4 regions of the Mesorhizobium sp. L103C131B0 genome follow, and region 4 is predicted to be linked to each of the others. Evidence: predicted binding sites of a transcription regulator. Region 4 holds the regulator's gene; each other region holds the start of a gene.
What was found. The regulator PhoB, encoded in region 4, activates phosphate uptake and scavenging genes when phosphate is short. The targets are predictions, from matches to a motif close to TGTCATNNANCTGTCAT.
Positions count from the first base shown of each region.

Region 1 (4,306 bases), on a different contig from region 4:
CGACGTAGCGCACGATCACGTCGCGGTTGGTGTCCGGCGCCTCGTAGATGATCTTCGAGGCATTGATGTCGGGGAAATTGCCGCCACCGCCGGCGCGGTAATTGTTGGTGGCGACGACGAATTTCGCTGCCGGATCAATAGGCTTGCCGTCGAAGCTGAGGCCGACGATGCGGTTCGAGCCGGCATTGGCGACGCCACCCTTGGCATCGTATTTCGGCAGCTGCGACAGGTCTATTCCGTAGCTGACGCCATCGATCACATCGAAATTGTAGGACGGGAATTCGGTGTCGATGAGCGCCTGGTCGGCCTTGCCCGGCTCGATCTTCCTGAAAATGCCGGCCGACATTTCCAGCCATTCCTTCACTTGCGCGCCGGTGATTTCGACGGCGCGCACCGTGTTCGGATAGAGATAGAGGTCGGCGACGTTCTTGATGGCGATGTCGCCCACCGGCACGTCGGTATAGTAGTCGGCGCCGTTGCGCCCGCCGGCCTTGAAGGGTGCTGCCGCCGACAGCAGCGGCACATCCTTCCACTGCGTGCTCTTCAATATGTCCTTGAGGTACCAGCTCTGCGCCTGGTTGACGATCTGCACCGACGGATCGTCGGCGACCAGCGCGAAATAGGAATAGAGCGGCGCCGAGGTCTTGCCGACCGGTCGGCGGACATAGGCAAGTGTCGCCTCATGGTCCGCCTTCAGCGCATCGACGACGCGCTGGTCGTCCGCCACCGTCGGCTTGTTTGCCTTGTCGACGCGCTGGTAGATCGGCCTTGCCTCCGATGTGGCCGAGGCTACGCGCCATTTCGATCCGTCCCGTTCCAGAAGCAGATCGATCATTCCCATATGCGAGCCCCAGAAACCGCCCATCACGGCGGGCTTGCCCTGCAGCGTGCCTTTCTCGGTGTCGACGCCTTCGAGCGCCTGAAAATCCTTCTTGCCGGGGAAGACGAGATGCTGATGGCCGGTGAACACCGCATCGATGCCTTCGACGCCGGCGACGAAGAAGGAGGCGTTCTCCATGCCGTCGCCCTGCTTGATATCGATGCCGGAATGCGAGAGCGCGATGACGATGTCGGCGCCCTCCTCCTTGATCTGCGGCACCCATGCCCTGGCCGCCTCGACGATGTCGCGCGTCCTGACATTGCCTTCCAGGTTCTTCAGGTCCCAGACCATGATCTGCGGCGGCACAAAGCCGATGATGCCGATCTTGATCGGCTGCTCGGCGCCCGACCCGTCCTTGATCTTCTTGTCGAGGATGACATAGGGCTTGAGGTAGAGCTTGTCGTCGCGCGGTTTGGCGGCAAGCTCGGTGCCGCGGATCAGATTGGCGCAGACGAAGGGGAAATTGGCTCCGGCCAGCACCTTGTCGAGGAACGACAGGCCGTAATTGAACTCGTGATTGCCGAGCGTCGAGCATTCATAGCCCAGCAGGTTCATGCCCTTCATGATCGGATGCAGATCGCCTTCCTTGAGGCCCTTCTCATAGGCGATGTAATCGCCCATCGGATTGCCCTGCAAAAGATCGCCATTGTCGATCAGCATCGCATTGGTGGCTTCCTTGCGCACCGCCGCGATCAGTGAGGCCGTCCGTGACAGGCCCATCGTGTCGTTGGCTTTGTCGGCGTAGTAGTCGTAAGGCAGCACATTCACATGGATGTCGGTGGTCTCCATGATCCTCAGATGCGCCTGATTGGCCTGCGCGCGGGCGGAAAACGGATGGAGCATGATCAGCGCCCCGCTGGCGGCCGTACCGGCAAGAAAACTACGGCGGGAGACGGGGTAATTGAGATGCGGCATTGGTTTTCCTTCCCAGCGACGTGACAAGATCCCAGCCCCGGGCGGAAGCTTCGCGCCGAAAACCGGCCATGTCCATCGGGAAGTCAGTCGATCAGCAAAAGGTGACGGCTGGATGAATATCCTTGGCCGCGGTTGAGAACCTCAGCCCTTGTCATCGTCGCCCTGGGTGATCAGCCGCGCGCTGCGCTGGCCGGTGAAATAGATCCATAGCCAGCTAAGCGACACCGAGAGCCGGTTGCGGAAACCGATCAGGAAGTAGATATGCGCCACGCCCCACAGCCACCAGGCAAGCCATCCCGTGAGCTTGATCGAGCCGAAATCGATCGCGGCTGCCCACTTGCCGATCGTCGCCAGGTCGCCGGCATGTTTGTAGCGGAAAGGCCGCGGCGCGCCATCGCCGGCCAGCCGCGCCCTGATCGTCGCGGCGACATGCTTGCCCTCCTGCTTGGCCGAGGGCGCCACGCCGGGCACCGGTTTGCCGTCCGGCCGCAAGACATGCGCGGTGTCGCCGATGACGAAGATTTCAGGACTGTTCGGCACGGTCAGATCGGGCTCGACCATTACCCTGCCCGCCCGGTCCACCGGCGCGCCCAGCCACTCTCCCGCGGGTGAAGCCGCCACGCCGGCGGCCCACAGGATGGTTCGCGCCGGCAGATGCGTATCGCCAAAGACGACGCCTTCGGCATCGAGGCGCGTGACGGCGCGGCCAAGCTCGACCGTGACGCCCCGCCGCTCCAGCGCCTTGCGCGCATAGTCGGACAGCTTTGGCGCGAAATTGGCTAGGATCCTGTCTCCGGCCTCGACCAGCACCACACGCGCCTCACGCGTGTCGATGTTGCGGAATTCGCCGCGCAGCGTTTCATGCGCGAGTTCGACAATGGTGCCGGCAAGCTCCACGCCGGTCGGGCCGCCGCCGACGATGACCAGTGTCAGCAGTGCCTGGCGCTTGGCCGGATCGGTCTCGCGCTCGGCCTGCTCGAAGGCGAGCAGGATGCGCCGCCGAATGGTGGTTGCGTCTTCAAGCGTCTTCAGCCCGGGCGCGAAAGGCTCCCAATCGTCGTGGCCGAAATAAGCATGACGCGCGCCGGTGGCGAGCACCAGCGTGTCGTAGGGAACAGAACTGCCGTCCTCAAGCACCACGCGTTTGCCTGGACGGTCGACGCCGGTGACGTTGCCGAGCAGGGTCGTCACGTCCTCGCGCTTGCGCAGCAGATGACGGATCGGCCAGGCAACTTCCGAGGTCGCCAGCGAGGTGGTCGCCACCTGGTAGAGCAGCGGCTGGAAAAGGTGATGGTTGCGCTTGTCGATCATGGTGATGCGCACGGGTGCGCCGGCCAGCGCCCGCGTGAGTTCGAGACCGCCGAACCCTGCGCCGACGACAACGACATGATGGCTGGTTTCACTCATCGCATTCACCCCTATTTGTCTCCCTCTATCTAGCGATTTTTGTGCACCGCAACAATGTCGCGGCGAGCTAGATTGCCGCTTAAGGCTGCCCAGGACTCGTCGCCGGATGTCGCGAATGCCTATGTCGGCAAGCATGGACGGGTATAGCCTTGCAGGCTGGAACCACGGGAGTGAAGCATGGCCAACGACGATGACAAAGATGGCAAAGGGCGGGGGCAATATTCTTCGCCGCCTTGCTTCATGCACGAACTCGATCCGGAATTTCGCGCGCCATTGACCGACTGGACCGATGTGCGCCGTTGGCGCAAGGCCGAGCGCGAGCGTCTGATCGCGGCACGGTTGGCGGTTTCCGCCGATGCGCGGGTGGCGATGTCGCGGGCTATCGCCGAAGGGCTCGACGCGGCAATCGGCGACATTGCCGGCCGCATGGTCAGCCTCTATTGGCCGTTTCGCGGCGAGCCGGACCTGCGGCCGTGGATGGCGTCGATCAACGAACGCGGCGGCCGCACGGCGCTGCCCATCGTGATCGAGAAAGGCCAGCCGCTGATCTTCCGCGCTTATGTGCCCGGCGACCGGCTGGAAAAAGGCATCTGGAACATCCCTATCCCCGCCGAAGGCGACCCGGTGCTGCCCGACATCGTCATCTCGCCGATCGTCGGCATCGACCCGCGAAACTACCGCCTGGGCTATGGCGGCGGCTTCTTCGACCGCACGCTGGCTGCCATGCCGTTCAAGCCATTGGTCATCGGCGTCGGCTACGAACTGCAGCGCATCCCCACCATCTACCCGCAGCCGCACGACATCCCGATGGACCAACTGGTGACCGAGGTATTAAAAGCCTAGCGTGATGAGATTCAGAGACCCTCCGTGTGATCGCACATATTCATAAATATCACGCTTAGAAAAGATCGCCGTTGGTGTCATTCCCAGGCAACTGAGGAATATCCGCCTTACCGGCATCTTTATACTCGGCCAACAAACGAATGCGGCGATACACACTGAACAGAATTTTCAGAAAGACAAGCGGATCTCCGGTGCGCGCGTGTAGCGCACCTGCAGACGGAAGCTCAATCAATCGGGCCATGTCATTGGCACTGTCGGCGA
Region 1 covers NZ_AYXC01000002.1:166,791-171,096, forward strand. Annotated here, with positions in the region: gene X730_RS160365 (bifunctional 2',3'-cyclic-nucleotide 2'-phosphodiesterase/3'-nucleotidase) at 1-1,795, opposite strand, end outside; gene X730_RS160360 (NAD(P)/FAD-dependent oxidoreductase) at 1,937-3,202, opposite strand; gene X730_RS160355 (5-formyltetrahydrofolate cyclo-ligase) at 3,380-4,045, shown strand; gene X730_RS160350 (hypothetical protein) at 4,101-4,306, opposite strand, start outside.
Region 1: X730_RS160365 (bifunctional 2',3'-cyclic-nucleotide 2'-phosphodiesterase/3'-nucleotidase) is a predicted target of PhoB. The motif match lies at 1,897-1,913, and genes of this name have one in related genera.

Region 2 (4,306 bases), on a different contig from region 4:
GCTTCGTCGTCCGACCGGACGGCCGAGCAGATGTTTGCCGACGCCCCTGATGGCGTCGACCCCGTGGTCACCGGCCCGGTCAGCGCCTCTTTCAAGCAGAGGCAGCAGGTTGCAGGCTGCGACAGCGCGGTGTGGCCGAAGATTCCGACGGTTTGCTACCCGGACTGACAGTTGCCCATTCCAGGCATAGCGATCCTTCGCACCGACCCAAAGGCTTACGCCGACCGCACCGGATCGAGCGTCACCTTGTAAAGCTCGATGTCGTCGCGATCCATCAGCCGCACGGTCAGCTGCTCTGTCGCCCCTGAAATGTCCACCAGGCCAAAGAACTGCAGGCCGGCCGAGGGTGGCAGGTTCTGGCCCTGTTCGGTGGTCGGCGCCTTGATGAATTTCAGCTCCGGGCCGAAGGTCATGTCGAAATCATTGGGACCGAAGGTACCGGCGTGGATCGGGCCCGAGACGAATTCCCAGAAAGGATTGAAATCCTGGAACCGCGCCTTGTCGGGGTTGTAATAGTGCGCCGCCGTGTAGTGGACATCGGCGGTCAACCAGACCGTGTTGGTGATGCCGGCAGTCTTGATGTAGCGCAACAGGTCGGCGATCTCGAGCTCGCGGCCTTTGGGCAGGCCATTGTCGCCATTGCTGATGGCTTCCGCGCCGACCTTCTTGGCGCCGTCGTCCCAGACGACGAGGCCGAGCGGCATGTCGGCGGCAATGATCTTCCAGGTCGCCCTGGAATTCGTCAGCTCGCGCTTCAGCCATTTCGTCTGCTGTTCGCCCAGCATGCGTGACTGCGGCGTCATGTCCTCCTGCATGTCGGGGCCGTTCGGGCCGCGATAGGAGCGCATGTCGAGGAAGAACACGTCGAGCAGCGGCCCATGCGCGATCTTGCGGTAGACGCGGCCGGGCTCGGACGGCTCGTAGCGGATCGTCGTCATCTCATGGAAGGCGCGCGCCGCACGCGCCGCGAGCACATGGATGGATTTTTCGGTGTAGCGGCTGTCGGCGCCGAGATTCTTCGAATCCGACCAGTTGTTCAGCACCTCGTGATCGTCCCACTGGTAGAAGGTCGGGCAGATGGCGCTCAAGGCCAGAACGTTTTTGTCCATCATGTTGTATTTCCACTGGTCGCGGTACTCATCCAGCGTCTCGGCCACCTTGCGCTTGCCGTCGATCAGGACGACGTTTTTCCACTTGCCGCCGCCAGGCAGGTCTACCTCGTCCTTCATGGCGCCATCGGCATAGATGGTGTCGCCGGAATGCAGGAAGAAATCCGGCGTGTGCCTGGCGATGGTGGCGTAGGTTTTCATGCCGGTCTCATCGATTCCCCAGCCCTGGCCGGCCGTGTCGCCCGACCAGGCGAATTTTATGTCGCGCTTCGAGGCGGGTGCTGTGCGGAAACGGCCGACGATCGGTTCGGAAACGGCGTTGATATCCGACAGGTCGGCGGCAGTCATCCGGTAGAAGATATCCTGGTCGGAGGCGAGGTCGGTAAGCAGGCGCTTGACCGTGAAGTCGCTGGCCGGCGAGGTATCGAGCGGCGCCAGCCGCGTCGCATTGGCGAAGTTTTCCGTCGACGACACTTCGAACATGACGCGCGAAGGCCGGTCGGTGCGCGTCCACACCATGCCGCTCGAGGCATCGACATCGCCGGACTGGACGCCATGGGTGAAGGCCGGGCGCTGGCTGGCGCGCGAATAATAGGGCAAAGCGAGCCCCGATGCGCCGAGCAGACCGGCGGCGCTGGCAGAGGTGACGAAAGCGCGGCGGGTCAACGAGATCTTGTTCATGGCTGTCTCCTGATGGCTTCGAACGGTGCCAGCAAGCTCCAGCTTCAATGTTTCAGCCACATCTCGGGAAGATGAAACTTTGATAACAACCGACAGGTGATCTCCGCCCTTGAGGGGGGAGATGTCGCCGAAGGCGACAGAAGGGGGTCGCCTCGCTTGGAGCGCCGACCTCCTATGCGCAAGAGGCTGAGTCCGGTCGCACGGACCCCCTCTGGCCGCTTCGCGGCCATCTCCCCCCTGAGGGGGGAGATTAGTACCGCGCCTTACGCCGCTTGCGGCTCCGGATCGAAAGCCGGCCTGCTCGTATTGATCAGCAGCGACAGACACGCAGCCACGATCGCCGTCATGCCGGCGATCAGGAAAGCCAGTTCGTAATTGCCCTGCAGTTCGCGCATGGTGCCGCCGAAGGCGGCGGCGGTGGCGGCGCCGACCTGGTGGCCGGCTACGATCCAGCCGAACACGATCGGGCCGCTGCGGTCACCGAAGGCCTCGTTGGCGAGCCTGAGCGTCGGCGGCACGGTGGCGATCCAGTCGAGACCGTAGAGCACGGCGAAGATGATCAGGCTGGTCGCCGAGAAGCCGGAATAGGGCAGATAGATCAGCGCCAGGCCGCGAATGCCGTAGTAGACGCCGAGCAGCTTGCGCGGGTCGAAACGGTCGGTGAGCCAGCCCGAGAGCGTCGTCCCGATCAGGTCGAAAATGCCCATTAGCGACAGCAGGCCCGCGGCCTGTACCTCGGGGATGCCCATGTCGCCGCAGAAAGAGATCAGATGCGTGCCGACCAGCCCGTTGGTGGTGAAGCCGCAGATGAAGAAGGTGGCGAACAGATACCAGAAGACGCGGGTGCCGGCAGCGCGGCGTAGCGTGTTCAGCGTATGCGCCAGGAAATTGCCTTGCGATGCCGGCGATACCGGCGGCACGTCATCGGTCCCGGCGCCATAGCGCACCATGCCGATCGAAGCGGGACGCTCCGGAACCAACAGCCAGACCAGCGGCAGAAGACAGGCGGTGGCGATCGAGACGGCGGTAGCGACGGGCTGCCAGCCGCCCGACTGGGCGAGCGATGCCAGCAGCGGCAGGAACACCAAGAGGCCGGTGGCGCTGGAGGCCGACATCAGCCCCATCACCAAGCCGCGATTGGTCTTGAACCAGCGGTTGACGATGGTGGCGCCGAGCACGGTGGCGACCGCGCCGGAGCCGATACCTGAAAACACGCCCCAGGTGAGGAACAGATGCCATGGCTCGGTCATCAGCAGGCTGAGCGCGGTCGAGCCCGACATGATCACAAGCGAGGCAAGCAGCGTGCGGCGCAAGCCGATACGCTCCATCAATGCGGCGGCAAACGGCCCGGTCAGGCCGTAAAGGAAGATGCCGATCGCGGCGGCAATCGAAACCGTATCGCGCCCCCAGCCGAAGCTTTTATCCAACGGCAGCATCATCACCGAGGGTGCGGAACGAAGCCCGGCCGCGATCAACAAGCAGAGGAAGATGACGCCAACCACGACGAAAGCGTAGCGCTGGCCAAAGGGACGGGATTGAGCTATCATGTTACTGACCGGTACGTTGCAGGGTGAGGACATGTATACGTACCGATCGGTAACACGTCAATCGAGTCATACCATGCCAACGGACAAAAATATTGAACTGACCATCAAGGACGGTCATGCAGCCGCACCGCCCAAGGCTGCCAAGAAAATCCTCGACGTGGCGTACGACCTGTTCTACCGCCGCGGCATCCGGGCGATCGGCGTCGACGAGATCGTCAAGCGCGCCGGCGTCACCAAGCCCAGCCTCTACCGCAGCTTTCCCTCCAAGGACGAGCTCGCCGCTTCCTATCTCAGGCAATATGACCGTGAGTATTGGGAGCGTTTCGACGAAGCCGTGGCTGCCCATCCCGGCGACCCGCGGGCACAGCTCAGGGCTTTCCTGACTCGCGTCGGCAAGCGCACGCAAAGGCCGGACTATCGCGGCTGCGGCATGACCAACGCGGCGGTGGAATATCCCGAACATGGCCATCCGGCGCGCGTCGTCAGCGAGGCCAACAAGCAGGAGTTGCGCCACCGCCTGCGCGCGATGGCCGCAGCGATGGGCGCTAAAGACCCTGACACGCTCGGCGACGGCCTGCTGCTGTTGATCGAAGGCGCCTATATCAGTGGCCAGCTCTTCGGCCTCGGAGGCCCGGCGGCAGCGGTCGCCCACAACGCCGACCTGCTGATCGAGGCGAGCTTGAAGAAATAACATTTCGAACGTTGGCGCCGCCCCTCACCTGCCGGCATCCTTTCCCGGAAATGGGGCGAGGAACGCTCTCATCACGATTTCGCCAATTGCCAGCGTTGCAAGGTTGTCGCCAGCGGCGCAGCCGGCCACTTTCTCCCGTTCAGGGGGAGAATTGCCCGGCAGGGCGATTTGGGCGGCGCCAACGTTGAGATTGGCACGCTAGGCCGGCCGCAGATTTGGCGATAGGCTGGGGCGAACTTCACGGGAGACGTCCGCATGCGAACCCTGCTGCTTGTTCC
Region 2 covers NZ_AYXC01000016.1:221,164-225,469, forward strand. Annotated here, with positions in the region: gene X730_RS141885 (hypothetical protein) at 1-168, shown strand, start outside; gene X730_RS141880 (alkaline phosphatase) at 216-1,790, opposite strand; gene X730_RS141875 (MFS transporter) at 2,054-3,337, opposite strand; gene X730_RS141870 (TetR/AcrR family transcriptional regulator) at 3,411-4,028, shown strand; gene X730_RS141865 (hypothetical protein) at 4,284-4,306, shown strand, end outside.
Region 2: X730_RS141880 (alkaline phosphatase) is a predicted target of PhoB. The motif match lies at 1,862-1,878, and genes of this name have one in related genera.

Region 3 (4,306 bases), on a different contig from region 4:
GTGTTCTTCTTGCGACGCTTGAACTGCGCGATGCGCTTGGGCGCATGCGACTTCAGCGCGTCACCCCGTCCCGACAGGCTCGGATTGGTCATGAAATATTCCTGCGCGTTGAACGGTTCCTCACCCTCCTCCAGCACGACGCGCCGGGAGGTTCCGTCAGCCAATACGTCGAAACTTTGCTGGTTGTCCATGATGTTGCCCAGCATGATCTGGCCAAGGATCTGTTCATGCACCGTTGGATTGGTGATCGGCACCATGGTCTCGACGCGGCGGTCGAGATTACGTGGCATCAAGTCGGCCGAGGCGATGTAGACGATCGCCTCGTCCGACGGCAGGCCATGGCCGTTGCCGAAGCAATAGATGCGGCTGTGTTCGAGGAAGCGGCCGACGATCGACTTGACCCTGATGTTTTCCGACAGGCCGGGCACATGCGGCCGCAGGCAGCAGATGCCGCGCACGACGAGATCGATCTCGACGCCGGCACGGCTGGCGTCATAGAGCGCGTCGATGATGTTGGGGTCGACGAGCGCGTTCATCTTCATCCAGATGCGCGCCGGACGGCCAGCCAGCGCGTAGGCGACCTCGTCGGCAATGTGCTTGAGGATACGGCTGCGCAGCGTAAACGGCGAGATGGCGATCCGCATCTCATCCGTCGGCTCGGCATAGCCGGTGATGAAGTTGAACAGCTGGGCGACATCGCGCGCGATCGTCGGATCGGTGGTGAAGAAGGACAGGTCGGTGTAGATGCGCGCGGTCACCGGATGGTAGTTGCCGGTGCCGAGATGGACATAGTTGCGCAGCTTGCCGTCCTCGCGCCGCACCACAAGCGACATTTTCGCATGGGTTTTGAGTTCGAGGAAGCCGAACACGACCTGGACGCCGGCGCGTTCGAGGTCGCGCGCCCAGCGGATGTTGGCTTCCTCGTCAAAGCGCGCCTTGAGCTCGACCAGGGCGGTTACCGATTTGCCGGCCTCGGCCGCGTCGACCAAGGCGCGCACGATCGGGCTGTCGTTGGAGGTGCGGTAGAGCGTCTGCTTGATCGCCACCACCTCCGGGTCGGCCATCGCCTGGCGCAGGAACTGGACCACCACGTCAAAGGATTCATAGGGGTGGTGGACGACGATGTCCTTCTCGCGGATGGCCGCGAAACAGTCGCCGCCATGCTCGCGAATGCGCTCGGGAAAGCGTGGATTGTAGGGGGTGAACTTCAGGTCGTCGCGCGGCACGGCGACGATCTCGGAAATCTGGCTGAGCGCCAGCGGGCCGGTCAGAACGCTGATGCGGCTCGAAGAGACGCCAAGCTCGCCGGCGACGAACTCGCGCAATTCGCCGGGCATCGACTTGTCGAATTCGATGCGGATGACCGAACCGCGGCGGCGCCGCTTCAGCGCCGTCTCGAACAGGCGCACGAGATCTTCCGACTCTTCCTCGACCTCGATATCGCTGTCCCGGATGATGCGGAACGTGCCGGAACCCTTGACCTCATAGCCGGGGAACAGCTTGCCGATATAGAGGCCGACAGCCTCCTCCAACGGAATGAAGCGAACGTGCTGCTTGCGGTCGGGCAGACGGATGAAGCGCTTCAGCGCCACCGGCAGGCGCAGAAGCGCGCTCATCTCCTCGCCATTCTTGCGATGGCGCAATTGCAGCGCCATCGAGAAGCCGAGATTGGGAATGAACGGAAACGGATGCGCCGGGTCGATCGACAGTGGAGTCAGCACCGGGAAAACCTGGTCCTGGAAATGGTCTTCCAGCCAGACTTTTTCATCCTTGGTCAGTGCGTCGCGGGTGATGCTCTCAATGCCTTCCTTGTTGAGCAGCAACATCAGCGCCGAAAGGCTGTTCTGCTGGTCCTCCTGCAGCCGCTCGACCTCGCGCAGCAATTGTTCCAGCTGCTGCTCCGGCGTGCGGCCGTCGGGGCTCTTGAGCGCAATGCCTTCGCGCACCTGGCCCGCAAGGCCGGCGACGCGGACCATGAAGAATTCATCGAGATTGGCGGCCGAAATCGACAGGAAACGGACGCGTTCGAGCAGCGGATGGTGCTCGTTCTGCGATTCCTCGAGCACACGCCGGTTGAACTGCAGCCAGGAGAACTCACGGTTGACGAACCTATCGGGGTTGCCGCCGTCGGGGCTCGCCACCTCGACATTGATGAATTCGCTCTGCACCGGCTTCAGTTCGTTCATGGTTCCTGCTCTTCCCCGCCAACCGTCCCTTGGAGCGCCGCTGGACGTGCCATGCCTCTAACACGCTTTTGTAACGCATGACCCTTCGGCGAAAACCATTCCGATTTCAGGGACATGCACTTAACCGGCTCACCGTATCCTCTGACAGGCTTTTGCGACAGTTTCATTTCATCGATCTTGCAAACATGCCTGTTATGTTCCAGATGCTTTTCGACGAGATCAAGGAGACGACGATGGCAGGCGGTTCCATTCCCCATTTCCAGAACGATGCGGGCCATCCGGCAATCGACATCGGCGTCAAGGAATTCATGTGCACCGGCGCCAACCCGCCCTTCGACCACCCACATGTGTTCCTCGACATGGGCGACGACAATGAAAAGGTCTGCCCGTATTGCTCGACGCTCTACCGCTATTCGGCGAAGCTGAGGGCGACGGAAACGCTGCCGGCTGGTTGCCTTTATATCGACCAGGCCGCCTGATCCTTCCGCGACAAGCCCGATGGAAGACATAAGGTCCCGGCAGGTCATAATCGCCGGGGCCGGCATCGCCGGGCTGACCGCCGCCCTTGCCTTCGCCGGACGGGGTTATCCGGTAAAGCTTATCGAACAGGCACAGCACCTAGAAGCGGCCGGCGCCGGCATCCAGCTTTCGCCCAACGCAACACGCATTCTTCGAAAACTCGGCGCGCTCGACCGGCTGTTGCCGGCAGCGTTGCGGTCGGAAGCGGTCGTGCTCAAGGACGCCCGGACGCTGCGCGAACTGGCGCGGGTACCGCTCGGGCACGCCGCCGAAGCGCGCTGGCAGGCGCCCTATCTTGTCGCCCATCGCGCAGATGTGCAGGCAGCGCTGTTGGCGCAAATGGCTGAACGGCCGCAGATTGAGCTCATCACCGGCGCCCGCGTGACCGGCATCGTCAAAGACGCGCAATATGTCGCCGTGACCGCCGAAGTGGACGGCCGCGAGATCGAGGCACGCGGCAAACTGCTGGTCGGCGCCGACGGCGTCTGGTCGGCGGTCAGGGCGCAACTCGCAGGCGAGGACTTCGTCAAAAGCCGTTTTTCGGGCGAACTCGCCTGGCGAGTCACGATCGCGGCCGAGAGCGCCGCCGGCGAAGCCTTTGTCGCGATCGGCGCCGCCGACTGCGTCACCACGTTCCTGCATCCAGGCTTCCACATGGTCGCCTACCCCGTCAGCAAAGGCCGGGCCTTCAATCTCGCCGCCTTCACCAAGGGTGAGCGCATGGCCGAAGGTTGGTCGGGCCATGCCGATCCTGCGATCCTCACGGCTGCCCTGCGCGGCACCGCGCCGGGCCTGACGAAGCTTGTGGCACTGGCCGGCCCATGGACGGCCTTTCCGATCCACACCGTCGAACAGAAGCGGTGGACGAGCCCGCAGGGCATCGCGCTGATCGGCGACGCCGCGCACGCGATGACGCCGTTTGCGGCGCAAGGTGCCGCGATGGCGATCGAAGATGCCATCACGCTTGCCGAGGCTATCGCCGATTTCCCTGGCGATCTGCCCAGAAGTTTTCGAATCTGGGAAAATCTTCGGCGGCCGCGTGTCGCCAAGGCCGCGCGTCGTGGGGCCGTAAACCGCCTCGCCTGGCATGCTGCCGGCCCGGTGGCGATCGCCCGCAATCTGTTCCTGGCCATGCGCTCGCCCGACAAGCTCGCCGCCGACCTCGACTGGCTCTATGGATGGCGAGCGGACACTCGGCAGTCTAGATCGTCGACGTAGCGATCCTTCCCACCCCTCTGTCCTGCCGGACATCTCCCCCGCAAGGGGGGAGATTGGATGTCGCCGTCGCCTTCGCCAAAATCGCCGGCGTTGCAGCACGAGCGCCGCGGGCAAAACGGCTGATCTCCCCCCTTGCGGGGGAGATGGCCGGCAGGCCAGAGGGGGGTGCTGTCCCGCTGACTTCAAAAGATCCAACACTGTCGCGGTGCGATGAAGGACTGCTAGTTATAAAACCGCATCGACAAGCCCAGCGAGGCCGGCAGCGGGTTCCACCAGCCGGTGCGCAGGCCGGCGGTGCGCAGGCCGGCGGCTGTCCAGGTGTTACAGCCGACAAGCGCGTTGAAATGGCCGTTCGCCTCGAAGAAGCGGTCGAAGCTGGAATA
Region 3 covers NZ_AYXC01000018.1:79,084-83,389, reverse strand. Annotated here, with positions in the region: gene X730_RS140915 (RNA degradosome polyphosphate kinase) at 1-2,186, opposite strand, end outside; gene X730_RS140920 (zinc-finger domain-containing protein) at 2,420-2,665, shown strand; gene X730_RS140925 (FAD-dependent monooxygenase) at 2,685-3,923, shown strand; gene X730_RS140930 (TIGR02117 family protein) at 4,145-4,306, opposite strand, start outside.
Region 3: X730_RS140915 (RNA degradosome polyphosphate kinase) is a predicted target of PhoB. The motif match lies at 2,341-2,357, and genes of this name have one in related genera.

Region 4 (4,306 bases):
GATCATCGGCTCGTTCTACATGATGGTGATCGTGCTGTTGCTGGCGCTGCCGATCGGCGTCGCCGCCTCCATCTATCTGGAGGAGTTCGCCAAGAAGAACCGCTTTACGGACCTGATCGAAGTCAACATCAACAATCTCGCGGCGGTGCCGTCGATCGTCTTCGGTCTGCTTGGCCTTGCCGTGTTCATCAACTTCCTCGGCATGCCGCGCTCGGCTTCCTTCGTCGGCGGCCTGGTGCTGACCTTGATGACATTGCCGACCATAATCATCGCCACGCGCGCCGCCCTCGCCGCGGTGCCGCCGTCGATCCGCTCGGCGGCCCTAGGTCTCGGCGCCTCCAAGATGCAGATGGTGTTCCATCAAATCCTGCCGCTTGCCGCCCCAGGCATCCTTACCGGCACCATCATCGGCCTGGCGCGTGCGCTCGGCGAGACAGCACCGCTGCTCTTGATCGGCATGGTCGCTTTCGTCGCCGATTATCCGACGACGCCTTTCGATCCGGCGACCGCGCTGCCGGTTCAGATCTATATGTGGGCAAACGAGGCTGAGCGCGCTTTTGTCGAGCGCATGTCCGGCGCCATCATCATCCTGCTCGTCTTCCTCATGGCCATGAACATCACCGCGATCGTGCTCCGGCGCCGCTTCGAGCGGCGCTGGTAGAAAAAAGGCAATTTGGTATGAACATCATGACCGAACAGTCCCTTGAGAATGCAGTGGGCGACAAAATGAACGCCAAGTCGAACGAAGTCATCAAGATGCGCGGCGACAAGGTCGGCGTCTTCTACGGCGAGAAGCAGGCGTTGTTCGACGTCAATCTCGACGTGCGTCAGAACCAGGTGACGGCGCTGATCGGCCCGTCCGGCTGCGGCAAGTCGACCTTCCTGCGCTGCCTCAACCGCATGAACGACACCATCGATTTGGCGCGGGTGACCGGCAAGATCACGCTCGATGAAGACGACATCTACGACAAGAACATCGATGTCGTCGAACTGCGCGCCCGCGTCGGCATGGTGTTCCAGAAACCCAACCCGTTCCCGAAGTCGATCTACGAGAACGTCGCCTACGGCCCGCGCATCCATGGGCTGGCCAAGCGCAAGTCCGACATGGACCAGATCGTCGAGCAGAGCCTGAAGAAGGCGGCGATCTGGAACGAGGTCAAGGACCGCCTGCAGGAGCCCGGCACCGGCCTGTCCGGCGGCCAGCAGCAGCGCCTGTGCATCGCGCGCGCCATCGCCGTGTCGCCGGAGGTGATCCTGATGGACGAGCCCTGCTCGGCGCTCGATCCGATCGCCACCGCCCGTGTCGAGGAGCTGATCGACGAACTGCGCCAGAACTACACGATCGTCATCGTCACCCACTCGATGCAGCAGGCGGCGCGCGTGTCGCAGCGCACGGCGATGTTCCATCTCGGCTATCTCGTCGAGGAGGGCGCCACCGACAAGATGTTCACCAACCCCGACGACAAGCGCACCCAGGACTACATTACCGGCCGCTTCGGCTGAGCCGTCCGGCGGGTGAATTTTCAGGCACGAGGACCAAGATCATGGGTGAACATACCGTCGCCTCCTTCGATGAAGAGCTCGGGCAGATCAGCAAGCTGATCCGCGACATGGGCGATCTGGCAGGCTCGATGGTCAGCGGCTCGACCAGGGCGCTGCTCAATTCGGACAATGCGCTGGCACAGCGTGTCGTTTCCGACGACGCCATCATGGATGCGCGCCAGCGCGAACTGGACGACCGCGCCATCACGCTGATCGCCAAGCGCCAGCCGATGGCCAACGATCTGCGCGCCGTGGTCGGCTCGATCCGCATGGCCGGCGACCTCGAGCGCATCGGCGATCTCGCCAAGAACATCGCCAAACGCGTCGGCACCGTGGGCTTGAGCGTCACGCCGCGCGACCTCTCGCACTCCATCGATGCCATGGCGCAGCTGGTGCTGATCCAGGTGCAAGGCGTCGTCGAGGAATATGCCGCCACCGATGCGGCAGCTCTTGCAAAACTCAGGAATGACGACGAGCGCATCGACGTCAAATACACGTCCGTGTTTCGTGAGCTCTTGACCTACATGATGGAAGACCCTCGCAACATCACCGCCTGCACGCATCTCTTGTTCTGCGCCAAGAATCTTGAGCGCATCGGCGATCATGTCACCAACATCGCCGAAAATGCGTATTATGTGCTGACCGGCCAGCAATTGCCCGCCAATCGTCCGAAGCAGGACGAGACGGCGATGGCCACGCCGGCCTGATGAGGGTGAACTGCCTATGATCGCGCCACGCATCATGGTCGTGGAGGACGAGGAGCCGCTAGGCGTGCTCCTCCGCTACAACCTCGAATCCGAAGGCTATCACGTCGAGGTGGTGACACGCGGCGACGAGGCCGAGATCCGCCTGCAGGAAAACGTGCCCGATCTCCTGGTGCTCGACTGGATGGTGCCCGCTGTTTCCGGCATCGAGCTCTGCCGGCGGCTTAGAGTGCGGCCCGAAACCGAGCGGCTGCCGATCATCATGCTGACCGCGCGCGGTGAGGAAAGCGATCGCGTGCGCGGCCTGTCCACCGGTGCCGACGACTATCTGGTCAAGCCATTCTCGACGCCGGAGTTCATGGCGCGCGTGAAGGCGCTGCTGCGCCGGGCCAAGCCGGAAGTGCTGTCCAGCGTGCTCAAGGTCGGCGACATCGTGCTCGACCGCGAGTCGCACCGTGTCTACCGCAAGAAGAGCGAGATCAGGCTCGGACCGACCGAGTTCCGGCTGCTCGAATTCATGATGCGCCATCCCGGCCGCGTGTTCTCGCGCAGCCAACTGCTCGACAATGTCTGGGGCGAGACGATCTACATCGACGAGCGAACCGTCGACGTCCATGTCGGGCGCTTACGCAAAGCGGTCAACAACGGCCGCATGCCGGATGTCATCCGTACCATTCGCGGCGCCGGCTACGCGATCAGGGAAGACTAGGATGCTGCGCGTCGCGCCGTTGCCGGCCATTCAGGCGACATGCTTGCCGGATTTGGCCTGAATGCCCGGCGCGAAAATCTCCTGATCGACGAAGCCGAGCGCGCGCATGGCACAGCCTTCGCGGATCAGCGGCAGCTCGTTGGGCTCGGTGTCGAAGGAGATCGACTTCGAGTGCTGGCCGCCGGCGGTCTGGGCGATCGCTTCGCGCAATGCCGGCTCGATCAGGTCGAAGGCGGCGGCGCTGACGCCAACCATGGCGACAGGCGCCGGGTCGATCAGCGCAAACAGGCTGCCGAGGCCGAAGCCGAGCGCCTCACCGGCCTTGCGATAGGCTTCGCGCTCCGGGCCATCGGTTTCGCGGGCGCGCGCGGCGAGTGCGCGCATATCAGCGTCGCCGATATCGACCGGCTCGGCATCTTCGCTCATCATTTTGGCGCTGCGCCAGATGGCGTAGTTTCCGGCATAGGCCTCGACGCAGCCGCGCCGCCCGCAGCGGCAGAGCGCGCCGCCCGGACGGTGGATCATGTGGCCGAACTCGCCGCCCGAGGAATGGGTGCCGGTGAACAGTTCGCCTTTCAGCACCAGCCCCATGCCGATGCCGTGCGACAAGAGGATCGCGATGAAATTGTCGCGGTAGCGCTCGGGCTGGCGCCATTGCAGGGCCACCGCCATCATATTGCAGTCGTTCTCCATGGTGGCAGGAATGCCGAATTCCGCTTCCAACATGTCGGCGAAGGCAATGTCGGTCAGTGGCGTGATTGGCGACCACAGCATGGCCCGCGCCTGCGAATCGGTGATGCCCTGGATGCCCATGGCAATGCGGGCGATGCTCTGGACATCGAGGTCCGGGTCCGCGAGACGCCGCCCGACGATTGCTACGCATTCGCCGATCAGCTCGTCGCGCGGCATGGTCAGCGTGTCGAGCCGGCGCTGTTCTTCCGCGACCACCTGGCCGGCATAGTCGATGACGGTGACGGAGAGGAAGTTCAGCGACAGCACCACGGTCATGACCGCCGCCGCTTCCGGGTTGAGGCCAAGGCCGACCTGCGGCCGGCCGCGTTTCAGCGAGCCGGTCTCGCCAGGCTTGCCTTCAATCAGGATGCCTTCTTGAATTAGATCAGACGAGATTGCCGATATCGTCGAATGGCTGAGGCCGGTGGTCGCCGCAATCTCGGTCCGCGACGGCTGGCCGGCCCGGCGCACGGCCGAAATCACCATCGCACGGTTGCGACGGCGCAGATCGTCGTGGCGGATCCCAACCGACATTTGTTTTCCTCCCGGCCTCCTCGCGCCTCATGATAGTGAAGGCGTTCGACGGCACCAGCCAAATATTGGCAGACGCCGGCAGCCC
Region 4 covers NZ_AYXC01000010.1:129,533-133,838, forward strand. Annotated here, with positions in the region: gene pstA (phosphate ABC transporter permease PstA) at 1-661, shown strand, start outside; gene pstB (phosphate ABC transporter ATP-binding protein PstB) at 679-1,503, shown strand; gene phoU (phosphate signaling complex protein PhoU) at 1,545-2,249, shown strand; gene phoB (phosphate regulon transcriptional regulator PhoB) at 2,266-2,955, shown strand; gene X730_RS146930 (ROK family protein) at 2,986-4,221, opposite strand.